3 regions of the Solidesulfovibrio sp. DCME genome follow, and region 2 is predicted to be linked to each of the others. Evidence: predicted binding sites of a transcription regulator. Region 2 holds the regulator's gene; each other region holds the start of a gene.
The links. Region 2 encodes sigma-54, which starts transcription at its own class of promoters, with help from an activator protein. Its sites were predicted from a motif close to CTGGCACGGNNNNTGCTT; they were not measured.
Positions count from the first base shown of each region.

Region 1: a site for sigma-54 is predicted at 6,089-6,106, ahead of ACP59X_RS19465 (Flp family type IVb pilin). Genes of this name have one in related genera too.
Region 3: a site for sigma-54 is predicted at 4,908-4,925, ahead of nifJ (pyruvate:ferredoxin (flavodoxin) oxidoreductase). Genes of this name have one in related genera too.

Region 1 covers NZ_CP188261.1:4,392,625-4,402,126, forward strand. The annotation lists gene ACP59X_RS19430 (BACON domain-containing protein) at 1-160, opposite strand, end outside; partial or broken gene ACP59X_RS19435 (IS1595-like element ISPlba3 family transposase) at 523-669, shown strand; gene ACP59X_RS19440 (CBS domain-containing protein) at 811-1,272, shown strand; gene ACP59X_RS19445 (ArsB/NhaD family transporter) at 1,279-2,616, shown strand; gene ACP59X_RS19450 (hypothetical protein) at 2,626-4,815, shown strand; gene ACP59X_RS19455 (Flp family type IVb pilin) at 5,017-5,190, shown strand; gene ACP59X_RS19460 (Flp family type IVb pilin) at 5,588-5,761, shown strand; gene ACP59X_RS19465 (Flp family type IVb pilin) at 6,173-6,346, shown strand; gene ACP59X_RS19470 (PaaI family thioesterase) at 6,541-6,930, shown strand; gene ACP59X_RS19475 (glycosyltransferase family 39 protein) at 7,189-9,189, shown strand; gene ACP59X_RS19480 (diguanylate cyclase domain-containing protein) at 9,274-9,502, opposite strand, start outside.
Region 2 covers NZ_CP188261.1:2,907,775-2,917,276, reverse strand. The annotation lists tRNA gene ACP59X_RS12835 (tRNA-Ser) at 1-61, opposite strand, end outside; gene tadA (tRNA adenosine(34) deaminase TadA) at 124-669, opposite strand; gene ACP59X_RS12825 (phosphoribosylformylglycinamidine synthase subunit PurQ) at 803-1,612, opposite strand; gene ACP59X_RS12820 (CTP synthase) at 1,799-3,430, shown strand; gene rpoN (RNA polymerase factor sigma-54) at 3,604-5,040, shown strand; gene hpf (ribosome hibernation-promoting factor, HPF/YfiA family) at 5,091-5,639, shown strand; gene ACP59X_RS12805 (PTS sugar transporter subunit IIA) at 5,640-6,092, shown strand; gene rapZ (RNase adapter RapZ) at 6,226-7,113, shown strand; gene ACP59X_RS12795 (PTS sugar transporter subunit IIA) at 7,306-7,743, shown strand; gene ACP59X_RS12790 (PTS sugar transporter subunit IIB) at 7,747-8,208, shown strand; gene ACP59X_RS12785 (PTS sugar transporter subunit IIC) at 8,266-8,976, shown strand; gene ACP59X_RS12780 (manganese-dependent inorganic pyrophosphatase) at 9,181-9,502, shown strand, end outside.
Region 3 covers NZ_CP188261.1:2,743,690-2,753,191, forward strand. The annotation lists gene ACP59X_RS11915 (FAD-binding oxidoreductase) at 1-1,178, opposite strand, end outside; gene nifJ (pyruvate:ferredoxin (flavodoxin) oxidoreductase) at 1,199-4,840, opposite strand; gene ACP59X_RS11925 (sigma-54-dependent transcriptional regulator) at 5,292-6,710, opposite strand; gene ACP59X_RS11930 (PAS domain S-box protein) at 6,707-9,502, opposite strand, start outside.

The DNA of each region.
Region 1 (9,502 bases), 1.5 Mb from region 2:
CATCCCTAACGACTTTATTCATGGAAAAATCACCAGGAATAGGATTCAGCGGCTCGATAACGGCATTCAATACAAGAGGAGATGCACTCCAAGCTGAAGATGCGTGAAATATCAATACCAGTGTTACAAGTAGTTGTTTTAGTTGGTTATGCTTAGTCATGGCGATAACCTCCTGTGAAATTATTTTGCTTACAGCTTTAAATAATGTTTAAATACGCACTATCCGTATTTATTAGGTCACAGACAATGCGCTGTCAATTATAAACACGTGGTTCATGCCTTCACTCTGCTTCCTAGCATAATGTCCAAGAATTCAGTATATTGATGAATATTTATGCCTGAGCCCTACACTGAGATGGACCTCATTGCTTTCCAGGTGATGTTCTCCACACAAGAGGTTTGTCGCGAGTGACTTTTCAAATTGCGATGACCTACCCTAAGCACGGCGCCTCGGCATGACATTTTAAAGTAGGTCAACATTTTCGTATCCACGCAAAAGCTATCATACAGGACACATAGGACGGGGTTCAGAAGAAACATTTGCAACGATATCTTGATGAATTCTGCTATCGTTTCAATTGTCTCTTCTGGCCAGGCCAAGATTTAGATCGTCTACTGCTGGCCTGCTCACGGGCAGGCCCAATGACCTATGCCGAGTTAAGGGGATAGCCACGTATTTTTTCCAAAAAATACTATCGCATTGTTAAAGCGCGCAACACGAGGGCCGATCTTGACATTTTTCGGCAAAAAGGCGCATTGCCCTGGCCGAAAACAGCCACATGACGGGTTTGCGACCCGCAAGGAGCGCCCATGCGCATACGCCACATGATGCAGGAGTCCCTGGCCGTCGTCGGGCCCGACGTCACTTTCGCCGCGATGCTTGCGGTCTACCGGGACACGGATTCCCGCCTCGTCTACGTCGTCGATACCCAGGGCAAGCTCCTCGGCGTGGTCAGCAGCTACGACATCCTGCGGGCCATGCTGCCGTTCTACCTCGATTCCAACCTGATCAAAGCCCTGCCCGACGACGAATCCATCATCCGCCAGGCCTTTCTCGGCTGCCAGGGCCGGCCCGTGTCCGAAATCATGACCACGGACCTCGTGGCCGTGGGGCCCGACGACCTGTTCCTCGAAGCCGAGGCGCTCATCGCCGAGCGCGGCGTCAACGTCCTGCCGGTGCTCGACGGCCAGGGCAAGCTCGTCGGCGAAGTGACCCGCCGGGCCATCCTCAAGTACATCGCCAGCCGCTGCGGCCTGGAATCCGGGGAGTAGCGCCGCATGTTCTGGACCGCCACCGCCATCTTCGTCTGTGCCTACGCCGTCATCGTCTCGGAAAAGATCAACAAGACCAAGGTGGCCCTGTTCGGCGCCGCGCTCACCCTGGCGCTGAAGGTCCTCTCCCAGCACGACGCCCTGCACGACATCGACCTCGGCGTCGACTGGAACGTCATCTTCCTGCTCATTTCCATGATGCTCATCGTGAGCATCATGACCAAGACGGGCGTGTTCCAGTACGTGGCCGTCAAGGCGGCCAAGCTCGGCCGGGGCGAACCCTTCGCCATCATGGCCATCTTCGCCCTGGTCACGGCCGTGGCCTCGGCCTTTCTCGACAACGTCACCACCGTGCTGCTGCTGGCCCCGGTCACCCTGCTCGTGGCCAAGGAACTGGAAATCGACCCCGTGCCCTACCTGATCACCGAGGCCCTGGCCTCCAACATCGGCGGCACGGCGACGCTTATCGGCGACCCGCCCAACATCATGATCGCCTCCAAGGCCGGCCTCGATTTCATGGACTTCCTCGTCCACCTGACCCCGGCCATCATCGTCATCATGGCCGCCTGGATGCTCGTGTGGAAAGTGCTCTTCGGCCGGCGCCTGCGCGTGGGCGAGGTGCAAAAGGCCCGCATCCTAGCCATGAACGAAGGCGCGCTCATCAAGGACCGCGTCCTTCTGGCCAAAAGCCTGGCCGTCTTGGCCCTGACCATCCTCGGCTTCATGCTCCACGGCTTTCTGGGCTACGAACCGGCCACCGTGGCCCTGCTCGGCGCCTCGACCCTGCTGCTCATTTCCGGCGCGGACCCGCAGCAGGTCCTGGAGGAAGTGGAGTGGCCCACCATCTTTTTCTTCATGGGCCTTTTCATCATCATCGGCGGCACGGTCAAAGCCGGGCTCATCGAATACTTTTCCCAGAAGGTCATCGCCCTGACCCACCCGACCAAGGACTCCATGCTGGTGCTGTCCATGGTCATGGTCTGGTTTTCCGGCATCGCCTCGGCCATCGTGGACAACATCCCCTTCGTGGCCACCATGAACCCGCTTCTGGCCGAACTGGCCGACAAGGTCCTCGGCCCGTCCACCGGGCTTTCCGGCCAGGCCCTCTACACCCATCCGACCATGCTGCCGGTCTGGTGGTCCCTGGCGCTCGGGGCCTGCCTTGGCGGCAACGGCACGGCCATCGGCGCCTCGGCCAACGTCATCGTGGTCGGGCTGTCCGAAAAGGCCGGCAACCACATCTCCTTCGCCCGTTTCCTCAAATACGGCGCGCCGGTGACGCTCGGCACCATCGTGATCTCCATGGCCTACATCTACTTGCGCTATTACGCCTTCACCGGGTAGACGGCAGGCATGAGACGGCCGAGCGGACCCCGGGCGACCCGCTTCTGCGCCGCCCTGTGCCTGGCGGCCGTGGCCGTGCTGGCCTTCTGGGGGACGCTTACCACCGGCCCGACCACCAGCGACGACCTCTACTACGAGCAAAACGTCCTGGCCGGCCGCCTGGGCCAGCTGACCACCCAACTGGCCACCGGGTCGGGGCGCTTTCACCACTACCTGCACGTGGGGCTGACCGCCCTGCCCTATTTCCTGGACAGCCCGCCCCTGCGCAAGGCCCTGTCCCTGGGCGCCTTCCTGGCCGGCCTGGCCACCTTTTGCGCCGTGGCCGGCCGCATCGCCGGAAAGCCCTGGCTCGGCTGCCTGGCCGGCCTTTTTGCCCTGGCCTTCTACCAGGACAACTGGCACCACAACATCCTGACCGCCTATCCGCTGGTCTTCCACTCCGGGCTTATCTGCATGAGCCTCGCCGGCGCCTGCCTGTGGCGCCACGGCCGGGGCGGCGGGCGCGGCTTCCTTATCGGCGCCAACCTGCTCGCCTTTGCCGCCTGCTGCCATTTCGAGGCCTTTCTCGCCTACGCGCCCCTGCTGTGGGGCATCGTCTGGCTTTCCCGGCGGGGCACCCCCCGCCGGCGCCTGGCCACCATGGCCGCCGCCTCGGTCGGCTTCGGCGCCTTTCTCGCCCTGAGCCTGGCCTACCGCGCCCTGCACCCGACCCAGTACGCCGGCAACGCCCTGGACCTGTCGAGCCCGCTGCGCCTGGCGCAAACCGTGGCCGCCTACAGCTTTTCCGCCCTGCCCCTGGGCTCGTTTCCCTTAAACTGCAACAGCATCAACCGCTTCCCCGTGATCACCACCCATCTGGTGCTGGACCTGGGCCAGTACCTCGCGGCCCTTGACGGCCAGTGGCCGCGCCTGTCCCCGGCCTGGCTCGCCCTGGCCTTGCTCGCCGGGGGGCTGACCTACCGGGTGCTGGCCCGCGAATCCCTGGAGCCGATGCGCTGGCGGCTTTTGCCCGCGTGCATGGCGCTGTACGCCGTGGTCTGCCCCAACCTGCTCATCGCCCTGTCGCCCAAGTACCAGGGGCCGGCGGCCTCGGGGGTCGCCTGGTACGTGACCTCGAGTTTTTCCGGCTATGCCGTGGCCGTGGGTTTGGCCGGGTTGTGCCTGTGGGGCGCGGCCCGGCTGACCGGCCGTCCGGGGGCCAGGCGGCTGGCGGCCGGGGTGGCGGCCGTGCTGGTCGCGGGCCTCGGCCTGGTGACGGCCTCGGTCAACGCCTCGGTCGGGGCCAGCAAGGTGGCCGCCGGCGCCCGCTGGCGCGAGGCCGCCCTGGCCGTGGCCAGCCCGGCCTTCGCCGCCGTGCCGGACGGCGCGCTCCTCGTCGCCCCGGACCTGTTTACGGCCGTAAACGAGGAAAAGACCCGGGAAGGCTATTGGGAGGACTGGTTCGGCCACTTTGCCGGCAAGCGGCTGTCCGTCGCCCCGACCGCCCCCGCCGCCCTGCCCGGGGACAGGCCGGTCTTCGCCCTGCGCCGCCTGTCCGGGCCGACCGACCCGGCCACGGCCCTGGCGCTCGCCCGCGTCACGCGCCTTGGCCCGCCAAACGCCGACCCCTACGCCCCGGCGCCGGATGCGCCGACCCTTTTTGCCGCCTCGGTGGCCATCGTGGCCGAGGCCGGCAACCGGTTTTGCGACGCGATCTACCAACAAGGGGAGCAGTGGCGGCTGGTCCCGGCCAATACCGTGGGCCGGCGGGGGCTGGCCGAAACGACTCTGGACAGCGGCGCCGCCGAGCCCATCGCCTTCGACTCCCTGGCCCTGGTCCCGGCCCGGGCCATTACCCCCTTCGCGCCGTCCCCGGTGTTGCTGCGCTTCGGCCAGGGATTTACCCCGCCCGAGCGGGCCATCACCGGCGACATCGCCTGGGCCGGCCAGGCCGGGCAACTGCGGCTGGTCAACGGCACGGCCGCCCCGGTCGGGGCGCGGCTGTTCGCGACCCTCATCGCCCTGTCCCCGGTGCGACTGGCTCTCACCGGGCCGGGGCTTGCCCGGGAAATCGCTTCCCAGGGGGCGACCACGCCCATTTCCCTGGAACTGACCCTGCCGCCGGGGGAATCCGCCTTCGACCTGCGGGTCCTGGCCCCGGCCGGCGACACGGCCAAGCGCTTCGGCCTTCTGGGCGCCGGGCTTACCCCGTTGCCCTGAAGCAGGCGGTTCCACGAAGGCGGGAACGCCGCGCCCCGGTTCCACGATTCGTCGAGCGACCCCCGGTCCATAAAAAACATCCCTTTCAATTTCAATGAATTGCGCCGACAACACGCCTTGGCACGCCGCCTGCTTTCTCCCTTGTCAAGACCGGACAACGGACACAACGACCAGCAACATATTTCCAAGGGGAGAAAGACCATGCTGCGCACCATCACCAATTTCGTTCGTGACGAGGAAGGGGCCACCGCGGTGGAATACGGACTCATGGCCGCGCTCATCGCCGCCGTCATCATCGGCGCCGTCACCACCCTGGGTTCGAACCTGAGCACCCTTTTCACGAACCTCGCCGGCCAGATCGGCACCGGCAGCTAAGGCCGAGGCGATCCCGCGAATTTTGCGCAACATGCCTGGGCCGTCTCCGGAAACGGGGGCGGCTCTCGCTTTTGGCCGTTGCCCGAAGCGTCACGGCGCAGCCTGCCGCCCGAAGCGTCACGGCAGCGGCTGGCCTCGCAAGCGCGCCTTGCCCTGGGATTCGTGGGCCTCTGCGACCGGCTCGCCCGGCTGCCCGGACGCAGGGTTCCATAAAACCAGGAACGCCGCCCCCCTGTTCCACGATTTGGCGAACGCTTCGTTCTTCTCCGGATATATATCTTTTTATTTCAGCGTGTTAATCTGAACACATGCCTTGGCACGCCACCTGCTATCTCCCAGGTCAGGAACGGACAACGGACGTAACGACCATCCACATATTTCCAAGGGGAGAAAGACCATGCTGCGCACCATCACCAATTTCGTTCGTGACGAGGAAGGGGCCACCGCGGTGGAATACGGGCTCATGGCCGCGCTCATCGCCGCCGTCATCATCGGCGCCGTCACCACCCTGGGTTCGAACCTGAGCACTCTTTTCACGAACCTCGCCGGCCAGATCGGCACCGGCAGCTAAGGCCGCCGCGATCCCGCGAATTTCGCGCACCATGCCTGGGCCGCCTCCGGAAACGGGGGCGGCCCTCGCTTCTGGCCGTTGCTCCGGGCGGCCACGGCGTCGCATTGCCCGGCACGGCCGCCGGCCAGGCTGCCATGGCGTCGCATTGCCCGGTGCGGCCGCCGGCTCCACCGCCACGGCGTCGTATTGACCGGCGCAGCCCCTGGCCGGCGGCACGGGTTCCATGAATACGGGAACACCGCGCCCCGATTCCACGATTCGTCGAGCGCCCCGCGACAAAAGGAACATACATCAATTTATTTCAAGATATTACACTGCCAGCACGACATGGCACGCCCCCTGCTATCTCTCTGGTCAGGAACGGACAACGGGCGTAACGACCATCCACATATTTCCAAGGGGAGAAAGACCATGCTGCGCACCATCACCAACTTCATTCGGGACGAGGAAGGGGCCACCGCGGTGGAATACGGGCTCATGGCCGCACTGATCGCCGCCGTCATCATCGGCGCCGTCACCACCCTGGGCTCGAACCTGAGCACTCTTTTCACGAACCTCGCCGGCCAGATCGGCACCGGCAGCTAAGGCCGCCGCGATCCCGCGAATTTCGCGCACCATGCCTGGGCCGCCTCCGGAAACGGGGGCGTCCCTCGCCTTTGGCCGCCTCGCCAGTGGCCGCCTCGCCAGTGGCCGCCTCGCCGTTGGTTGCCTCGCCGCTCCCGGCCGCCGCCTTGCCCCGGTAAACGCCTTTTGGCATGCTCGGCCAAAGGAGTCCGCCCATGCAGGAGCCCAACACCCACCCCCGCATCGCCCCGTCCCTGTGCGGCACCCCCGTTGCCCTCGCCCCGGGGCGCGCCGTGGTGCGCCTGACCCTCGGCCCGGCCATGGCCGTAGACGACCGTGGCCTCGTCCACGGCGGATTCGTCTTCGGCCTGGCCGACTATGCCGCCATGCTGGCCGTCAACGACCCACTGGTGGTCCTCGGCGCGGCCGAAGTCCGCTTCACCGCGCCCACGGCCGTGGGCGAAACCCTGGAAGCCGAAGCGGTCCAGGACGAAGACGCCGGCAAGAAACGCCGCGTGTCCGTCACGGTGCGCCGGGGCGATAAGGCCGTCTTCACCGGCTCCTTCACCTGCTTCGTGCTGCAACAGCACGTGCTCGACCTGTAGCCGGCCGGGGGCGAGGGGGCTATGACACCGTAGCGTCATGGCCCAGGCGACGGAGTTCCGTGGACTTTTCGACTGAAAAGTCGCATCGTGGCGGCTGTTGCCGGCCTGGGCACCGCCGGGCGACGGCGACAGGGCGGCCGGTGGCCGTCATGGCCCAACAGCGCCGCCAGGAAAACCAACCATGATCATGATGCGCGGGAGCCGCGCGTACGGCGACCCGCTCCCGCGCCGACCGCTAGCCGCGCCTAAGCGCCAGCCATGAACGTTTTTCGCCGCGACCCTCCCGCGCCCCCCCCGCCTTGCGGCGATGACGCCCGGCCCGCTGCCGCCGCCCCATCCGCCTGGGGTCCCCCATGCGGGCGCAACATCCGCCCCGGCGACCTGCTGGCCCTGTGTTGCATCACGGCCATTGCCGCCTGGCTGCGGCTGACCGATCTGGGCCTGCCCTCCATGTGGTGGGACGAGGTGCTCGTACCCATGACCGCCCGGCTGCCCCTGGCCACCATCGTGGAACGGGCGCTTGGCCAGGACATCCATCCGCCGCTTTTCTATTTCCTTATCAAGGCCGTCATGGCCGCAAGCCAGGCCGACTGGGCCTTGCGCCTGCCGGCCGCCCTGGCCGGCATCGCCGCCATTCCCTTGCTCTACCTGGCCGGCACCGCGATCCTGTCCCGGGAAGCCGGCCTGTTCGCGGCCGTGCTCGCCGCGGTCAACCCGCTGCTGTTGCTGCTCTCCCGCCAGGTGCGGCCCTATACACTGGTCTTCGACCTGTCGCTCGTCTCCCTGTGGGCCTTCGCCAGCCTGCTGCGGGGCGGCACCTGGCGGGCCATGGCCTGCCTGTGGGCGGCCAACCTGGCCCTGGCCCTGCTCCATTTCACGGCCCTGCTGGTCATCGGCGCCGAGGGGGCCATGCTGCTGTGCCTGGCGGCGACGACGCGCAGCCGGGCCAACCTGTGGCGGCTGGTTCTCTTTTCCCTGGGCGCCGCCCTGGCCGCCGGGGCCAGCCTGCCATTTCTTTTCGGCGCGCTCGGGGCCAATGTGGACGCCTCCGGCGCCCGCAAGACCCTGGCCGCCATGGCGGCCATGACCTCGACGCGCCTGGGCGAAACGTTCTGGTACCTGCCCAACCTCGTGGCCCGGCTGACCGTCACGGCCCTGACCGTCGTCGGCGCGGTCCGGCTGTGGCGGCAAAGCAAGGAAACCAGCCTGCTGCTGGCCGGCTTCGCCCTGCTGCCCATGGCCGCGTTGCTGGCCGCGCGCTTCACCACCTATTTCAATCCCTGGCATCTGACGGTGCTGCTGCCGGCCGCGCTGATCCTGGCCGGCAACGGCCTGCCCGTGCTCCTTTCGGCCGGCTGCCCCCGGCCCCTGGTGGCGGGCCTGCTGTGCCTGGCCCTGGCCGCGCCCTATCCGCTGTTCCTCCACGAACGCTTCTATGCCGTGGGCAGCCACACCGGGCCGTACAAATCCCTGGCCCAACTGCTCACCCGGACCATGGATCCCCATGACTGCGTGGTGTTTTCGGACCAGGGCCTGGCCAACGCCGTCAACTGGTACGCCGCCCAAACCGACCCGGACGGCGGGCGCCTGGCCCGGCCGCGCCTCGAGGCCGGGGACGCCAAGGTCGGGCTTTTTTTCGTCGCCGCCGGGGGCTACGGCCATCTCGCCACCGACGAGGCCACGTTTTTGGCCCACATGGGCGAAGCCTCGGCCGTGGCCGAGGTGCTCGGCACCCGGGTCTATTACTTCGATTTGCCCCGCCGGCCGGTGCTGCCCCTGGGGCCGCTGCCGGCCAAGCGGCTGGTGCGCTTCTATCCGCCCGAGCCCTACGTCGCGGCCCAGTCCCTGGAAAACGTCGCCAGCCTGCCGCTCTGGGGTGGGGGGCTCATCGCCACCCAAAACGACACCCCCGGCCAGGCGACCTTCGCCTTTGCCAACACCGCGCCCGTGCCCCAGCGCCTGACCGTGTACCTGGGATTTTCCGTCACCGCCCCGGGCAACCGCCTGTCCGTGGACTACGCCTTCGACGACGAGCCCTGGCGTGAGGGTTTCGGGCTCGACAAACCGCTCGGCGAAGGCGATGCCAGCTTCGCGGTGGAGCGCCAAACGCCCTACCGGCTTTTTCGCCTGCGCTTCGTCCTTGTGTGCGCCTCGCGCCGGCCCATGTACCCGGGCGGCAACCTGGAGAGCCTGCGCCTCAAGGACTTCCAGGTCCACGCCGAGGCCCAGGCCCTGGACACGGCCCCGGCCGCGCCCTGACGCCGCCCCGGCCAGTCCCGGCGGCCGGCCGCCCCGTCCCCGACGCGGCGGCGCCACAGTGTTTGCTTCGCCGGCCGGCCCACCTCAGTCGCAACCGCCCCGCACGTCCTCCCGCCAGCCGTCGCTGACCACCCAACGCCCGCCGCCGGCCATCTTGGCCCGGTACATGGCCATGTCGGCGCTGCGGATGAGGCCCTCGGGCGTGCCGCCATGGGCCGGGGCGATGGCGATGCCGACACTGGCCCCGATGGAGGCTTCGCCATCGTCCCAGACGAATGCCTCGCGCAGGGCCCGGATGACCCGGGAAGCCGCT
Region 2 (9,502 bases):
GGTTACTCACCGACAACCCGATTTCGAGTCGGGCCCGTTACGACCACTTCGGTACCTCTCCGCACAAGAAAGAACCGTCAGGAATTTGGAAGCATAGACCAACAACGGGCTTTTGGCAAGCGCTTATTTGCCGGGCCCGCCCACCGCCGCCTGGCGCCTGGCCCGGAAAAAATCCCGCAACAGGCTGCCGCAGGCCGGTTCCGACACGCCGGAGAGCACGTCGAAGCGGTGGTTGAAAAACGGCAGATCCGGCCCGGACAGCTGAGAGGCAATCGCCCCGGTGCGCGGGTCGGCCGCACCGTAGACGAGAAGCCCCACCCGGGCGTGGATCATCGCCCCCAGGCACATCAGGCATGGTTCCAGGGTCACGGCCAGGATCGCGCCGGGCAGGCGGTAGTTGCCGACGGCCCGGGCCGCCTGGCGCAGGGCGAGTATTTCGGCGTGGGCCGTGGGATCGGCCAGGGTGATGGGGGCGTTGCCCGCCGCGCCGAGCACCTCGCCCGACGGCGCCAGCACCACGGCGCCAACCGGCGCCTCCCCGGCCTGCGCCGCCTCGCGGGCCTGTATCAGGGCGAGTTCCATGACGTCTTCGAAGCCGGCGAACCCCGGCGGCGGGGGGGGCAGCGCCGTCTCGCCCGCCACGAAGCGCCTTGCCGGCAAAAGGGCCATGATTTCTGCTCGCGTCCGGGTAACGGCGGTGTGCGCGCCTCGCTCCGCTTCCCCCCTTTCGGGAGGTCCAGGAGGGGCAGTGCCCCTCCTGGCCGCCGGAGGCATCTTTATTGTTCTTCTTTTCTTTCCCGCTTTAATTCGCCCGCAAATAGGCCACGGCGTTGTCGAACAGCACCGTGCCGAGGCTGGGGCGCTGGCCACGGGTGTAGCCTGGGTGGTTGGTCGGGTGGTTGAAGGCCTCGGGGTGGGGCATGAGCCCAAGGATGCGGCCGGTGGGGTCGGTCAGGCCGGCGATGGCGTGGGGCGAGCCGTTGGGATTGGCCGGGTAGTCCATGGTGGCCGTGCCCGAGGCCGGGTCGGCGTAGGTCAGGGCCATGGCGCCGGTGCGCACGATTTCCTCCAGGACCTGGGGCGTGGCCGGCACCAGTTTGCCTTCGCCGTGGCGCACGGGCAGGTCCAGGCGGGTCACCCCCTTGGTAAACACGCAGGGGCTGGCCGGATTGGCGGCGAGCGTCACCCAGCGGTCCTCGAACCGGGCCGAGTCGTTGTTGGAAAGGGTCACCTGGCGCGCGAAATAGTCGCCGCCCAGGGCCGGCAACAGCCCGAGCTTGACCAGGAGCTGGAAGCCGTTGCAGATACCGAGGATGAGGCCCCCGGCCTGGAAAAAGGCCTTGAGCTGGTCGAGCAGGGCCTCGCCGGCTTCGGTGGCCGCGTGCTTCCAGCGTATGGCCGCGGCCTGCCCGGCGCCCAGGTCGTCGCCGTCGAGGAAGCCGCCCGGGAAGATGAGAAAGTTGTAGGCGTCGATGCGCGACCGGCCGGCCACGATATCGGAAAAATAAACGATGTCCGTGACGTCCGAGCCGGCTTGCCTGGCGGCGTGGGCCGATTCCACTTCGCAGTTGGTGCCGTAACCGGTGATCACGAGGGTGCGCACCTGGGCCATAGGGGAAATCCTCCCGGGGGTTCCTTGAAAAATTGCGCCCGAAGGCATAGTTTGCGCGGCTGAACATAAGGGGCCGCCCGGGCCGCGTCAACCAAGGCGCGCCACGGGCCTCCGACACGCGCAAGCGGTGGCCGCCGGGGCCGCCGGCGCGGCATGAACCTTTTTTTTCGCAAGGACGGCGGCATCATGAAGACCAAGTATATTTTCGTCACGGGAGGCGTGCTGTCCTCCCTGGGCAAAGGGCTGGCCGCCGCGTCCATCGGTGCCTTGCTCCAGGCCCGGGGACTCAAGGTCACCATCCAGAAACTCGACCCCTACATCAACGTCGACCCCGGCACCATGAACCCCTTTCAGCACGGCGAGGTCTACGTCACCGACGACGGGGCCGAAACCGACCTGGACCTCGGGCACTACGAGCGCTTCCTCGGCGTGCCCATGAGCCAGAACAACAACTACACCTCGGGCCGGGTTTATTTCAGCGTCATCCAGAAGGAGCGCCGGGGCGACTACCTCGGCGGCACGGTGCAGGTGATCCCGCACATCACCGACGAGATCAAGCGGGCGATTCTGGGCGTGGCCGGCGACGAGGACGTGGCCATCATCGAGATCGGCGGCACGGTGGGCGACATCGAGGGCCAGCCGTTCCTGGAGGCCATCCGCCAGTTGCGCATGGACCTCGGCAAGGAAAACGTCCTCTACATCCACCTCACGCTCGTGCCCTACCTGCGCGTGGCCGGCGAGGTCAAAACCAAGCCCACCCAGCACAGCGTCAAGGAATTGCGCTCCATCGGCATCCAGCCCGACATCATCATCTGCCGCAGCGAGATCGAGCTCACGCGGGACCTCAAGGAAAAGATCGCGCTTTTTTGCGACGTCGACGCCGACGCCGTGTTCACGGCCGTGGATGTGGGCAACATCTACGAGGTGCCGCTGAAGCTCTACAACGAGGGCGTGGACCAGAAAATCGCCATCTTGTTGCGCCTGCCGGCGAAAAACGCCGACCTCGAGGCCTGGCGCGCCATGCTCCATCGCCTGGAGCACCCGGCCGGCACGGTGTCCATCGCCATCGTCGGCAAGTACGTGGACCTCAAGGAGGCCTACAAGAGCCTGCACGAGGCCCTGGTCCACGCCGGCGGCATCTGCGGCGTGGCCATCCGCTTCGTCTACGTCAATTCCGAGGAGGTCACGCGGGAGTGCGCCGCCGCCACCTTTGCCGGCATCGACGGCATCCTGGTGCCGGGCGGTTTCGGCTCGCGCGGGGTGGAAGGCAAGATCGCGGCCATCGAATACGCCCGCACCGGCGGCATTCCCTTCTTCGGCATTTGCCTGGGCATGCAGTGCGCCGTCATCGAGTACGCCCGCAACGTCCTGGGGCTTACCGGCGCCAATTCCGAGGAATTCGACCTGACCACGCCCCATCCGGTCATCTACCTCATGCGCGAGTGGTTCGACTTCCGCACCCAGAAGCTCGAACGCCGCGACCCGACCTGCGACAAGGGCGGCACCATGCGCCTGGGGGCCTACCCCTGCATGGTCAAACCCGAGACCCAGGCGGCCCGGGCCTACGGCGCCGGCGAGATCTCCGAGCGCCACCGCCACCGCTACGAGTTCAACAAGGCCTATGCCGAGCGTTTCGAGGCGGCGGACATGGTCTTAAGCGGCCTGTCGCCCGACGGCGAACTGGTGGAAATGGTCGAACTGCCCGGCCACCCCTGGTTTCTGGGCTGCCAGTTCCACCCGGAATTCAAGAGCAGCCCCATGCGCCCGCACCCGCTTTTCCGTGAATTCGTGGCGGCGGCCAAACGGGCCAAAGGCTAGGGGACGGTTTTTCCCGAAACGGCCTCGGCCCGGATTGGTTTCCACGGCAACGGACAATCTGGCGGATTGCCACAACCCTTCGATTGTGGCATGCTTTTTGTTGTGCGGGGGCGGGCCTCGGCCGGCCCCCGCGTTTGCGACGAACTCAACCACAAGCACGCACGGCGGTAGCAATGGCGCTCGAACTGCGACAGCAGCTCAAACTTTCGCAGCAGTTGGTCATGACTCCCCAACTGCAGCAAGCCATCAAGCTCCTGCAGCTTTCCCGGCTGGAGCTCCTGGAAAGCGTGCAGCAGGAGCTTCTGGAAAATCCCCTCCTGGAGGAATCCGTGGAGGAGGACCGGCAGCCGGAACGGACCATGGCCGAGGAAAACCTCGGACCCTCGGGCGATTCCAGCGACGCGGCCATGGAAAAGGAACTGCTCAAAAACGCCGAATGGGAGGACTACATCGGCGATTTCGCCAGCACCAGCCGCCAGTCCCTGGCCCGGGAAACCGAACTGCCCGAGGAGGGCATGTCCTTCGACGCTAGGCTCGCCTCCAAGCCGTCCCTGGAAGGCCACATGAGCTGGCAGATGCGGCTGTCCAATTTCACGGACAAGGAACTGGAGATCGGCGAGACCATCATCGGCAGCCTCAATTCCTCGGGCTACCTGCGGGCCTCGCTGGAGGAGCTGGCCCAGATGGCGGGCGCCGGCGTCGCGGAAGTGGAGGGCGTGCTCCACCGCATCCAGCGCTTCGACCCGGTGGGCGTGGCCGCCCGCACGCCCAGCGAATGCCTGCTGACGCAAATCGAGGTCTACGGCTGGGACGACCCCATCCTCATCGAACTGGTGCGCGACCACCTGGAAGACCTGGAAAAGAAGCGCTACAAGCCCTTGGCCAAGAAATTTCGCCTGACTATGGAAAAACTCAAGGAATATCTTGAGCTTATCCAGACGCTCAATCCCATGCCCGGGGCCAGCTACGGCTCCAGCGACCCCATCTACGTCAGCCCCGACGCCTTCGTCTACAAATACGGCGACGACTTCGTCATCCTCTTAAACGAGGACGGCGTGCCGCGGCTCAACGTCAACATGGCCTACATGGACGGGCTTGGCTCCAAGGCGGACAAGGACAAGGACTACCTGCAGGACAAGATGCGCTCGGCCATGTGGCTCATGAAAAGCCTGTACCAGCGCCAGCGCACGCTGTACAAGGTGCTGGAAAGCATCGTCAAGTTCCAGCGGGATTTTTTCGAGCACGGCGTGACCCGCCTGCGGCCGCTGATTTTAAAGGACGTGGCCGACGACATCAGCATGCACGAATCCACGGTCAGCCGCATCACCTCGAACAAGTACGTGGCCACGCCCCACGGCATCTTCGAGCTGAAGTTCTTCTTCAACAGCTCCCTTGACCTCGACGACGGCGGCACCGTGGGCTCGGAATCGGTCAAGGCCATGATCAAGCGCATCATCTCCGGCGAAAACGCCAAACGCCCCATAAGCGACGAGGCCATCGCCGACATGCTCAAGGACGAACTGCAAATCAACATCGCCCGCCGCACGGTGGCCAAGTACCGCACGGCCATGGGCATCGAGTCCTCGTCCAAACGCAAGGAAGTTTTCTGATGCTTCGGGCCGGGCAACCGGCCCAATACCACGCAGCCCCGGAGGATCCCATGAACATCACCTTTAATTTCAAGAATTTCGAACCGTCGGACCATCTGCGGGACTATGCCCGCAAACGCTTCGACAAGCTCGCCAAATATACCGTCGCCACCGACGCCTCGGAGCTGCAAGTCAACCTGGCCGTGGAAAAGACCCGGCAGATGGCCGACGTCATCTTCCTGGCCGACAACATGCACATCTCCGCCCACGAAGCCTCGGAAGACATGTACTCCACCATCGACATGATCCTGGACAAGGTCGAGGCGCAAGCCAAGAAGTTCCGGGAAAAGCAGAAGGACCGCCGCCGCCAGGCCGCGGAAACCGTGCAGACCCAGGTCATCAGCATCAGCGAAGACGCCAAGGGCGGCCGCACGCCGACCATCGTCCAGACCGACGCCTACGAGCCCAAGCCCATGGCCGTGGAAGAGGCGGCCGAACAGCTGACCAGCCTGAAGCTCGAGTTCCTGGTCTTCATCAACTCCGAAACCGAACGGCCCAATGTCATCTACCGTATGCGCAACGGCGACTTCGGCCTCATCGATCCCGGAACGGGCGCGTAAATGAAGCTTGAGGACTATCTCCAGCCCGATTTCGTCATCGGGGAGCTTGCCGCCGAGTCCAAGGCCGACGTGCTGGCCGAACTGGTCGCGCCGCTTTCGGGCCATTGGCCGGATTTCGACGCCGCCAAGGCCCGCCAGGTCCTGCTGGACCGGGAAAGCCTCGGCACCACGGGCATCGGCGACGGCGTGGCCATTCCCCACGGCAAGATGGAGAGCCTCCAGCAAATCGTCATCGTCGTCGGCCGAAGCCTCAAGGGCGTGAACTTCGATGCGCTGGACTTCAAGCCCTGCCGCATCTTCTTTCTCGTCCTGGCCCCGGAGCACGTGGCGGGCCTGCATTTGCGCATCCTGGCCCACATCTCCAGGCTTTTGTCCGACGAGTCGTTCCGGCGGGCCTTCCTGGCCGCCGAGGACGACGCGGCCTTGTGGCGGGTGCTGACCGCCGCGGCCTGACCCGAAACCGTATCGCCGCTTCCCGGTCACGCCGGCGTCACGCCGGCCGGCCGGGGAGCGGTTACTTGTTTTCCCGCTTTCGGGAACGTTTGGGATGCCGGCCACACCGCGCCGGCCGGAGGGCTTGGCCGCCATGGACGCGACATCCGGGGACATGAAGATCGTCATATTGACCGGCCTGTCGGGTTCCGGGAAAAGCACGGGCCTGCGTGTCTTCGAGGACCTCGGCTTTTTCTGCGTGGACGGGCTGCCGGTGAGCCTCGTGCCCAAGCTCATCGGGCTGTTCGACGAGAAGGGCGGCCAGCGCTACAAGGGCTTGGCCCTGGGCATGGACGTGCGCCAGGCCGACCTCGACCGGGACTGGGGCATCACCCTGGCCCAGATCAAGGTCAAGGACGTCGCCCTGCAGATCCTCTTTTTCGAGGCCGACACCCAGGAGATCATCCGGCGCTACGCCACCACCCGCCGGCCCCATCCCCTGGAAAGCGCCGCCATGGGCCTGGAGCAGGCCGTGCTGGCCGAGCGCGAGCGCATGACTCCGCTTCGCGACGCCGCCGACATGGTGCTCGACACCACCCATTTCTCCATCCACGACCTGCGCCGCAAGCTCCAGGAGAAGTGGGCCTCCATCCGCCCGTCCCAGGGCAGCCTCAAGGTCCATGTCATGAGCTTCGGCTTCAAGTACGGCCCGCCGTCCGAGGCGGACATGGTCTTCGACCTGCGCTTCCTGCCCAATCCCTATTTCGACAAGGAGCTGCGCGAGCAGACCGGCAAGGACGCACCCGTGCGGGACTACGTGCTGGCCCGGGAGCCGGGCCTGGAGTTCCTCGCGCGCCTGACGGATTTTTTGCGCTACCTCCTGCCCCTGTACGCCAAGGAAGGGCGCTACCGGCTGACCATCGCCTTTGGCTGCACGGGCGGGCGGCACCGATCCGTGGCCGTGGCCGAGTCGATCTTTGACACCTTGTCCAAGGCTGGCTACAGTATTTCCCTCGAGCACCGGCATATCGAGCGCGGTTGACGCGCGGGGCCGCGCCCCTGCCGGACGGCCGCCAGCGGTTTCGCCGGCGGCATGTGTTTGGAAGCCGCTGGCCGGCGGTGCCGTGTAGGCGTCGCGGGCCGGCTGGCCTTGCCGACGGTTGGCGCCTGGCGCGACGCCGCCGTGACGGCCTCACCTTCAGCCCTGGGCCATAAAAGCCGCGAGCGAGGCTGCATGAACGGGCAAACCCAGTCGAGCGCGCCGGTGGGCGTGGTCGTGGTCACCCACACCGAATACGGAACGTGGCTGCTGCGGGCGGCGGAATTCATCCTCGGGCCGCAACAGGGCTGCCGCTCGGTCAGCGTGGACATGACCCACCCGGTGGACGCGACCCTTGTGACCCTCAAGGCCGCCATCAAGGAAACCGAGCAGGGGGCGGGCGTGCTCGTTTTGACCGACATGTTCGGCGGCACCCCCACCAACCTGAGCCTGTCCCTTTTGGGCACCGGCCACCTGGAAGTGCTCACGGGCGTCAACCTGCCCATGCTCATCAAGATCCTGGGCTCGCGCACGCGGCCCCTGCAGGCCCTGGCCGTGGAGGCCAAGCAGGCCGGTTGCCAGGGCATCGTGGTGGCCGGCGAGGTGCTGCGCAAAAAGGTGGCCGAGGGCTAGGCCATGGCGTTCGTGCGGGTGGACAACCGGCTCGTGCATGGCCAGATCATCGAGACCTGGCTGCCGTTTACCAACGCCCGGGCCATCCTGGTCGTCAACGACGCGCTGTCCGCCGATGCCCTGCGCCAGGAGATCATGTCCCTGGCCATTCCGGCCGGGGTGCGCATCGAATTTCTGCCCGTGGCCGAGCTCATGCCCTTTTTGGCCCGAAACCCCCTGGAGGCCGAGGACGCCCTGATCCTTTTTGCCAGTTGCCGCGACGCCCGGGCGGCCTACGAACAGGGCTTCGGCTTTGGCAACTTGAACCTCGGCAACCTGCATTACGCCCCGGGCAAGAAGCAGGTCTGCCCCCACGTGGCCCTGTCCAAGGAAGACGAGTCCTGCCTGGATTTTTTACGCGACAGGGGCGTGCGGCTCGATTACCGTTGCGTACCGAGCGATCCGCAGCAGTTGCGCTCCGTGTAGGTCTTTGGCCCCACCCGGCAAGGGCGGCCCCGCGCCGGCGGCGCGGCAACGATTTGCTTGAAGCGAGAACCGAAGCATGACCCATCAGGCCGACATCCTGCTGCACGTTTTTGGCGTCGCTTTTTTTTTGTCCTGTTTTCGTCCTTCCGCTTCTTCGTCAACGCCGCCCTGCTGGAGCGGCCGCTGGTCATCGGCTTCGCCTGGGCGGCCGTCTACGGCGACCTTGACCTGACCCTCAAGCTGTGCCTGTTCTACGAGCTGTTCTGGCTCGACGGCATTCCGGCCGGCACGCACATTCCACCCAACGCCGCCGCCGCCACCCTGGCCGGCCTGTCCCTGATGCATGTCTTCCAGCTGACCTCCCCGGCCGAGGCGCTGTTCGTGGCCGCCACCACGGCCCTGCTCGGCCGCCTTTTCGCCGCCCTGGAAGGGGTGCAGCGGGTGGTGGAGAACATCGTGCTGTCGCGCTACACGGCGGCCAGGGAGCGGACCAAGGCCCCGTTTTCACCGGGCCGGCTGATCCGCCGGGCCTTTTACGACATGGTCATCTTAAACGGCATGGCCTTCAGCGTGGCCCTGGCTGGCCTGGTGGCGCTGTATTACGTGGTCTTGCCCAAGGTCTGGCCCTACCTGTCCTCGTCCGGGGCCAGTTGGAGCCAGCTGTGGATCCTCGGCAGCCTGGGCGGGGTGTTGTCCCTGCGCTACCGGCCGGCCTACATGGTGCTGGCCGGGGGCATGGGGCTGACCATGCTGTGGTTTCTGCTGTAGCCCGGCCGGGCCGGCCGGGGCGGGCCGCATCCCCAGAACCGTAGGCCGGGTGGGCCGCCCGGGACAGGCCGCCGCCAAAAAAAGGAGCGGCCGTCGCTGGAATTTGACTTGGCAAGGTTTGCCTTTTGGGATATTCTTCACAAGTTTCGTTATGAGGCAGCCAACCCGTCAGGGTTTCGGAAAAACCACCAGGAGGACATTACTATGGCCGTGTATGTCGTTGGTCACAAAAATCCGGACACCGATTCCGTCGCCGCCGCCATTTCCGTCGCCGATCTGATGAGCAAGAAGGGCCTGGATGCCAAGCCCGCCGCCCAGGGCCCGCTCAACCCCGAAAGCGCCTTTGTGCTCGAGAAGTTCGGCGTGGCCGCTCCGGAGATCGTCACCGACGCCACCGACAAGAAGATCATCCTGGTCGACCACTCCGATCTGGCCCAGAGCCTGGACAACCTGTCCAAGGCCGAGATCATCGGCATCTACGACCACCACAAGCTCGGCGACGTGACCACCCCCAATCCCCTGGACA
Region 3 (9,502 bases), 160 kb from region 2:
CGTTTGAACTCCTCGTGGTCGCGCTTGTCGGTGAGGATGGTCGGGTGCAGGTTGCCGTCGCCGGCGTGGCCGAAGGTGCCGATGGTGAGCTTGTACTTGGCCGCGATCTTCTCCAGGGCACCGACCATGGCCGGGATCCGGGAGCGGGGGACGGTGGCGTCTTCCAGCACCGTGGTCGGGCGCACCCGGGCCAGGGCGGACAGGGCGGCCCGGCGGGCTTCCCAGACCTTGTTGCGCTCGGCCGCGTCCTTGGCCACCTGGATGCGGGTGGCGCCCACGCGCTTGCAGATGGCCTCGACCTCGGCCGCCTCGTCCTCGACCTGGGCCGGGTGGCCGTCCACTTCGATGAGCAGCAGGGCCTTGGCGTCGGTGGGCAGCCCGGCATGGGCGAAGTCCTCGACGGTCTTGATGGTGAAATCGTCCATGTACTCGAGCGTCGCCGGCACGATCTTGGCGGCGATGATGGCGGCCACGGTCTCCGAGGCTTTGCCCAGGTCGTCGAAGATGGCCATCATGGCCTTGCTGGCCTTGGGCGGCGGCACGAGCTTGAGGATGATCTCGTTGAAGACCCCGAGCGTGCCTTCGGAGCCGACCATGAGGCCGTGCAGGTTCATGCCGGTGACGCACTTGACGGTGCGCGACCCGGTTTTGACCAGCTCGCCGTCCACGTCGTAGAGGCTTAAGCCCATGACGTAGTCCTTGGTGACGCCGTACTTGAGGCCGCGCAGCCCGCCGGCGTTTTCGGCCACGTTGCCGCCGATGGTGGACACGGCCTGGCTGCCCGGGTCGGGCGGATAAAAAAGGCCGCGCTTGGCCACCTCGGCCGCGAACTTGGCCGTGATCACGCCGGTTTGCACCACGGCGTACATGTCGGCTTCGTTGATCTCGATGATCTTACTCAGCGCCCCGGTCAGGGCCACCACCCCCCCGGGGGAGGGGATGGTGCCGCCGGAGAGGTTGGTGCCGGAGCCGCGCACGGTCAGCGGCAGGCCGAGTTCGTTGCAGGTTTTCACCACCCGTCCCAGAGCCTCGGGCGTCTCGGGACGCACGGCCAGGGCCGGGAGTTTGGGGGGCAGGACGGCCGCGTCGTAGGAATAGGCGTGGCGATCCACCTCGCTGGCCAGGACGTTTTCCTTGCCGACGATTTCCGCGAACTTCTGGGACAGGTGGTTATCCATGTGTCTGCTCTCGCTTTTACTTATTTGCCGGCGCGGCCGTCGTCACAGGGCTCGCCGTTTCCGGGACGGGCATGCTCGGCAGTTTCGGCCGTGGCGCAGTAAGCCGGGTCTTCGCCGGCCTCGGCCGCGCCGGCCGGGGCGGGGGCACCTTCGACCGGCATGGCGGCCAGGTACTCGAGCTCCTTGTAGCGTTCCTTGTAGGCCGCCTCCATTTCCGTGCGATAGCGCTTGGACATGTCGGGGTGCATCTTCTCCAGGGCGGCGTAGCGCACTTCGCCGGACAGGAAGCCCTGGAAGTCGCCGGCCGGGGCCTTGGAGTCGATGGTCAGCGGATTTACGCCCTTGGCCTTGAGGTCCGGGTTGTACCGGTACAGCGGCCAGTAGCCGGTTTCCACGGCGAGTTTCGCCTCTTCCATGGACTTGCCCATGCCCTTGCGGATGCCCTGGTTGATGCAGGGGGCGTAGGCGATGACGATGGACGGGCCCTTGTGGGCCTCGGCCTCAAGGAAGGCCTTGAGGGTCTGGTTCTTGTCCGCGCCCATGGCGACGCTCGCCACGTAGACGTAGCCGTAGGTCATGGCCATGCGGCCCAGGTCCTTCTTGCCCGTGACCTTGCCGGCCGCGGCGAACTTGGCGATGGCGCCCAGCGGCGTGGCCTTGGAGGCCTGGCCGCCGGTGTTGGAGTAGACCTCGGTGTCCATGACCAGGATGTTGACGTCCTCGCCCGAGGCGATGACGTGGTCGAGGCCGCCGAAACCGATGTCGTAGGCCCAGCCGTCGCCGCCGAAGATCCACACGGACTTCTTGGTGAAGATGTCGGCGTCGGCGGCAATGGCGGCCTGGGCCGGATCGTTCTTGTCGAGCAGGGCCTTGAGCTGGTCGCCGTAGAGGCGCGAGCCGGCCGCGTCGTCCTTGCTCGCCAGCCAGCCGGACAGGGCGGCGCGCAGTGCGTCGGGCACCGCGCCGCCAAGGGCCTCGGACACCTTGTCGGCCAGCTTGTCGCGGCGCTGCATCAGCGCCATGTTGTAGCCGAAGCCGAACTCGGCCGCGTCCTCGAACAGCGAGTTGTTCCAGGCCGGGCCGTAACCGTCGGCGTTAACGGCGTAAGGCGAGGTCGGCGCCGAGCCGCCCCAAATCGAGGAGCAACCCGTGGCGTTGGCCACCATCATGCGTTCGCCGAAAAGCTGGGTGAGCAGCTTGACGTACGGGGTCTCGCCGCAACCGGCGCAGGCGCCCGAGAACTCGAGCAGGGGCTGGTGGAACTGGCTGCCCTTGAGGTTCTCGCGCTTGACCAGGGAGGCCTTGTTGGCAAGCGTCATGGCGAAGTCGTAGTTGGCCGCCTGGGTCGTCACTTCCTCCTCGAGGGGCTTCATCACGAGCGCCTTCTGCTTGGCCGGGCAGACGTCGGCGCAGGAGCCGCAGCCCATGCAGTCCATGGGGAAGACCTGCATGCGGTAGGCCAGGCCCTTGAGCTCCTTGCCTGTGGCCGGCAGGGTGTCGTAGCCGGCCGGCGCGCCGGCCATCTCGGCCTCGTCGGCCAAAAACGGCCGGATGGTGGCGTGGGGGCAGACGTAGGAGCACTGGTTGCACTGGATGCAGTTTTCCTTGATCCAGTGGGGGATGTTGATGGCCACGCCGCGCTTTTCGTAGCGCGAGGTGGCGGCCGGGAAGGAGCCGTTCTCGGCGAAGGCCGACACCGGCTGTTCGTCGCCCTTCTGGGCCAGGATGGGCCGGATGACCTTGTTGAAGTATTCGGGCTCGTCGGGGGTGGCGGCCGGGGCGTCGGCGGCGGCGGCCCAGGAGGCCGGGACCGCGATCTCGACCAGGCCTTCCATGGCCAGGTCCACGGCGTCGACGTTCATCTTGACGATCTTCTCGCCCTTGTTGCCGTAGGTCTTCCTGATGGAGTCCTTGAGCAGGCTGATGGCCTCTTCGATGGGCAGCACGCCGGCCAGCTTGAAAAAGGCCGTCTGCATGACCATGTTGATGCGGGCACCAAGGCCGGTCTTGGCACCGATGGCCACGGCGTCGATGTTGTAGACCTTGAGCTTTTTGGCGGCGATGGTGCGCAGCATGTGCCCGGGCAGGTTGGCTTGGAGTTCCTCGGCGGTGTTCCAGGACGAGTTGAGCACGAAGGTGCCGCCGTCCTTGATCCCTTCCAGGATGTCGTAGGTGTGCACGTAGCTCGGCTTGTGGCAGGCGATGTAGTCGGCCGCGTCGACCAGGTACGTGGACTGGATGGGCTTTTTGCCGAAGCGCAGGTGGGAGACGGTGATGCCGCCGGATTTCTTGGAGTCGTAGGCGAAGTAGCCCTGGGCGTAGAGGTCGGTGTTGTCGCCGATGATTTTAATCGCCGACTTGTTGGCGCCGACGGTGCCGTCGGAGCCGAAGCCCCAGAACTTGCACTGCACGGTGCCCTCGGGGACCGTGGGCAGCGGGCCGCCCATGGGCAGGGAGGAGCCGGAGACGTCGTCGTCGATGCCGACCACGAAGTGGCGCTTGGGGCTGCCCGCGGCCATGTTGTCGAAGATGGCCTTGGCCATGCCGGGGCGGAATTCCTTGGACCCCAGGCCATAGCGGCCGCTCATGAGCTTGGGAATGGCGCCGCCGCGCTCGATGAAGGCCGCGCAGACGTCCTCGTAGAGCGGATCGCCGAGGCTGCCGGGTTCCTTGGTGCGGTCGAGCACGGTGACCACTTCGGCCGAGGCCGGCAGGACCTTGAACAGGGCATCCGGGGCGAAGGGCCTAAACAGGCGGACCTTGACCAGGCCGACCTTCTCGCCCTTGGCATTTAAGTAGTTGACCACTTCCTCCACGGTTTCGCAGGAGGAGCCCATGGACACGACCACACGGTCGGCGTCGGGGGCGCCCACGTAGTCGAAGAGCTTGTAGGGCCGGCCGGTCAGGGCGCCGACCTTGTCCATCATGGCCGAGACGATGCCGGGCAGGACCTGGTAGTAGGGGTTGGCCCGCTCGCGGCCCTGGAAGAAGATGTCCGGGTTCTGGGCGGTGCCGCGCATGTCCGGGTGTTCGGGGTTCATGGCCTTGGCCCGGAAGGCGGCGATCTTCTCGAAATTGACCAGCCCCTTGATGTCCTCGTAGTCGATGACTTCGATTTTCTGGATCTCGTGGGAGGTGCGGAAGCCGTCGAAGAAGTGGACGAAGGGGACGCTGCCCTCGATGGCCGACAGGTGGGCGACCAGGGCCAGGTCCATGCACTCCTGGACCGAGGCCGAGGCGATCTGGGCGAAACCGGCGGAGCGGGCGGCCATGACGTCGGAGTGGTCGCCGAAGATGGACAGGGCGTGGGTGGCGACAGCCCGGGCCGACACGTGGAAGACGGCCGGCAGGAGTTCGCCGGCGATCTTGAACATGTTGGGGATCATGAGCAGCAGGCCCTGGGAGGCGGTGAAGGTGGTGGTCAGGGCGCCTGCGGCGAGCGACCCGTGGACGGCGCCGGCCGCACCGGCCTCGGACTGCATTTCGCGGATGGTTACGGTCTGGCCGAAGATGTTTTTCAGGCCTTTGGCCGCCCATTCGTCCGCGATCTCGCCCATGGTGGACGAGGGGGTAATGGGGTAGATCGCCGCCGTATCGCTTAACGCGTAGGCGATGTGCGTGGTGGCGGTATTGCCGTCCATGCTTTTCATCTTCTTGGCCATGCTCACGTCTCCTTAAAAGTTGTCGTTCGACCGAACAGAGGAAGGCCGGGGTCGACGCTTCCTCTTTAGGCAATCCTCGTGCCACTTGTAAAAAGGCAGAAAGACTTCGATGAGTTGACGAACAGGTGACCCCTTTCCTGGCCCGGGCACGGGAAGGGCATCCGATTTTTCGGATGTCAACGGAAGAGCTAATACCGCGAAATTTAAGGGTTCGTAAAGCAATTCCGCGATTTCGCCCCAATCCGTTTTTTCAGACAGCCTTGCTGTGTCCGGAAAACCAGACAGCCTGCCCCGCGTCAATGGCCGGAAGTGGGATTCCTGGCTCCTCATGCCACAAGCCGGGCATAATGGCACGGGGAAAAGGCGGAAATTTGGATTGTCCAAAAAGACGCAAAGTCCGTCGGGAAGGGGACGCGAAACGCGTCCGGAAGTGCGGACTTCCTCGGCTGGATCAGTCGGGAATCGCTAAATTGTTCTTTTTCAGCAGCGCGTAAAAATGCGACCGCGACAGGCCCGAGATGTCGACCATGGCCGCCACGTCGCGGCCGTGCTCGGCCAGAAGGCCTTCGAGGTAGCGGCGCTCCATGGCTTCCTTGTAGTCCTTGAGCGTGCGCCGGCCAATGGGCGCCCCGGCGAGCTCGACCCGCTCCGGCCCGGCGGCCGCCGGCCGCTCGGAAAGCTGCTGGCCGCGTTCCAGGCTGGACTTGGCCACCTTGATGCGCAGGTCCCGGGGCAGGTGCATGCTGTAGAGCGTCTTTTCCCGGCCGGCGGCCAGAAAGGCCCGCTCGAGGACGTTTCGCAGCTCGCGCACGTTGCCCGGCCAGTCGTAGGCCTCGAGCACGCTCAAAAATTCCGCGTCAAAGCCCTTGGGCGGCAAGGCGTACTGCGAACACAGGGCGTCGACCACGGACAGCGTCAGGGGTTTTACGTCCTCGGGCCGGTCGCGCAGGGGCGGCAGGCGCAGCTCGATGGTTTTGAGGCGAAAATAGAGGTCGCGCCGAAACTGGCCGGCTTCCACCTGGGCTTCCAGGTCGCGGTTGGTGGCGGCAATGAGGCGGAAATCGCTCTTGGCCTCGGCCACGGCCCCGACCGGCCGGAAGGTCTTTTCGTGGAGCACCCGCAAAAACGTCTTTTGCAGCGACATGGGCATCTCGCCCACCTCGTCGAGGAACAGCGTGCCGCCGTCGGCCAGCTGCACCAGGCCGACGCGGTCGGCGTCGGCCCCGGTGAAGGCGCCTTTCTTGTGGCCGAAAAGCGTGCTCTCGACCAGGGTCTCGGTCAAGGAGGCGCAGTCCACGGTGACAAACGGCGCCTTGGCCCGGGAACTGTTGGCGTGGATGAGCCGGGAGAAAAGCTCCTTGCCCGTGCCGGTCTCGCCCGTGACCAGCACGGCGGCGCTGGACCAGGCAGCATGGGCCACCTGGTCCAGGCAGGGCTGCATGCGGGGGCTGGCCGTCACGCAGCCGGCCAGGGACAGCGACACCGGCGCCTTGTCGCAGCGCCGCTCCTCGCGGTAGCGCAGGGCGCGCTGGAGGGTCAGCATCATCTGCTTGATGGGCGAGGGCTTGACCAGGTAGTCCCACACGCCCTCCTGGATGGCCAGCTCCGCGCCGTCCGGGTCGCCCATGCCGGTCAGGATGATGACCTCCGGGGCATCGGGCAGGCGCTTGATCTCGGGCAGGGCGGCCAGGCCGTTGCCGTCGGGCAGGCGCACGTCCAGAAACACCACGTCGAAGCTCTCGCGGGAAAGCAGCTCCAGGCCGGCGGTCAGGTTGCCGGCGGCGTCGCTGGTCAGGCGCATGCGGCGGGCCAGGCTTTCGATGGTGTCGCGAACCTCGGGGTCGTCGTCGATGATGCAGACGGATTTCATGCGGCCTTGGTTTGGGGCTTGGCGTCGAGCACTTCGCGGATGGCCGCGGAGATGATCGCCTGGTTGTAGGGCTTGAGCACGATCTTTTTGATGTTGCCGGCCAGTTCCCGGTCCTCGATGTCGCCCAGGCGCCCGGAGACGAGGATGACCGGGAGCCGGGGGGCCAGGGCGGCGATGCGGCGGGCCAGTTCCAGGCCGTTTATGTCGGGCATGTCGTAGTCGGTGATGCACACGTCGAAGGCGCCGGCATCGAGGGCCAGGCGGGCCAGGGCCGGGGCGGCGCCGCCGTAGGCCGTGACCTCGTGGCCGAGCTGGGCCAGGACGCGGGGAATGGTCAAAAGCTGGTCCTCGTCGTCCTCCACGAACAGGATGCGGTCGCGGCCGCGGTTGGCGGCGGCGTCCTGGGGCGGCGGCGCCGCCTCGGCCTGGCCGAGCAGGGGCAAAAAGACGTCGAAGCCCGTGGACATCCCGGGAAGGCTGGCCACCCGCACGGCGCCACGGTGGTTCTTGACGATGCCGCGCACCACGGCCAGCCCCAGGCCCGTGCCCTCGCCCTTCTGCTTGGTGGTGAAAAACGGATCGAAGATCTTGTCCAGGATGTCGGCCGGGATGCCCGGGCCGGTGTCGACAATGGAAATGCGGGCGTAGCGGCCGGCCCGCACCCCGACCTGGCCGGCCATGGTCTCGTCCAGGTCGTCCTCGGCCAGGGCCAGGGTGAGCAGGCCGCCGCAGGCGCGCATGGCCTGGAAGGCGTTGGTGCACAGGTTCATGACGATCTGGTGGAGCTGGGTGGGGTCGGCCCGGCAGGTGACGGGATGGGCCGGTATGTCCAGGACGATCTTGATGTTGCGCGGCATGGAGGCCTTGAGCAGGCCGGCCGCCTCGCCGATGGCGTCCACGATGTTGATGGGGGCGAAACCGGCCTGGGAGGGCCGGGTAAACGACAGGATCTGCTTGACCAGCCGGCTGCCGCGCTGGCCGGCCTTGAGCACCCGGCGCATGTCGTCGGTGATGGGCTCGCCTTCGGGCAGGTCCATCAGCGCCAGCTCCGTGGAATTGATGATGGAGGTGAGGATATTGTTGAAGTCGTGGGCGATGCCGCCGGCCAGGGTGCCGATGGCCTCCATCTTCTGGGATTGCAGCAACTGGCGTTCCAGGCTCACCTTCTGGGTCACGTCCTCGGCCGTGGACAGCACGCCCACCACGGCCCCCTTGTCGTCATGGAGGGGCACCTTTTTGATCTCGAGCAGCACGTCGGAGCCGCGCACGTTGCGGGCGGCCAGTTCGCCGGACACGGCCCGGTTGTTGCGCATGACGTCCACGTCCGTGGCCCGCACGGCGTCCATGTCCTCCCGGCGCAGCGGCAGGGCGTAGTCGTCGCGGCCCATGAGGTCGGCCAGGTCGGCGAAGCCGAAGAATTCGATGAAGGCCCGGTTGGCGCCGATGTAGCGCAGGGCCTTGTCCTTCCAGGACACGAGCTGGGGGATGTTGTCAAGGACCAGGCGCAGCATCTCCTGGGATTCGCGAAGCGCCCGTTCGGCCTCGTGGCGCATGGTCACGTCCTCGACCACGCCCTCGACGTAGGCCAGGTAGCCGCCGGGGTCGGCCACCAGGCGCATGTTGATGTTGACGGTGATGATGCGCGTGTCCGGGCGCACGAACCGGGTTTCCACCGTGACCGTGCCGGCGGCGGCGTCCACCGAGCCCATGAGCGACTCGAAGCGTTCGTTGCCGGAAAAAAGCACCTCCACCAGGTCGCCCCGGCGATTGGCCAGTTCCTTGAGATCGCGCACGCCGAGCATGGCGAGCAAGGCCGGGTTGACGTCCACGGCCCGGCCGTCGGGGGTCATGCGGAAGATGCCCAGGGCCGAATTCTCGAAGATGCCCCGGTATTTCTCCTCGGCCTGGCGCAGCTTTTCCGAGGCTCGCTTGAGCTGGGAGATGTCGTAGAGCACGCCCACCAGGCCGGCGATGCCACCCTTGGCCGTTTCGTACACGGCCCGGTGCAGGATGACCGAACGTGGGTCCTCGTCGTCGGCGGCCAGGATCTCGGCCTCGCCCACGCGCACACCCGGTTCGCGCAGCAACTGCTCGTCGCCCTCGTCCAGGAAGGTCGACAAGGGGGACTGGGTCAGGCCGGCGCAGGCCTCGGCGGCGACGGCATCGGAGGCCAGGCCGCACCAGGCGCGGAAGGCCGGGTTGCAGCCCCGGTATATGCCGGCCCCGTCCTTGAAATAGAGGGGAATGGGGATGGTGTTGACCAGGGTTTCCATGAAGGACAGCTGGTCCTTGATGGTTTCCTCGACCCGGCGGCGGCGCAGGATGTTGGTCACCAGCAGGACCATGACGTAGCACAGGATGATGACGCTGATGATGACCGTCCAGAAGACGGCGATATTGACGTGGTAGAAGGGGTAGGGCTCGTTTATGAGCGTGAAGTTCGAGGGCAGCTTGTCCGTGGTGATGCCCAGGCGCAGCATTTCCCTGTAATCGAAGACGTAGGCGTCCTCGGTTTTGGTGACCACGGGCAACTGGGCGATGGGGGTGCCGTGCATGAGTTGATCGGCCATCTCGGCGGCCAGGCGGCCTTCCTCGAAGCCGCTGTGGAGCCTGCCGCCGAGGATGCCGTGGCCGAGCATGAACTGCCAGGCGCTGTAGATGGGCAGGTCGGACTTGGCCCGGATGGCCGCCAGCACCTCGTTGACCGAATAGACGTCGTTTTCGGTGTCCTTGTAGAAGGGGATGAGGAAGATCATGGCGTCGGCGGGCAGGGCGGCCACGGTGTCGAGGAT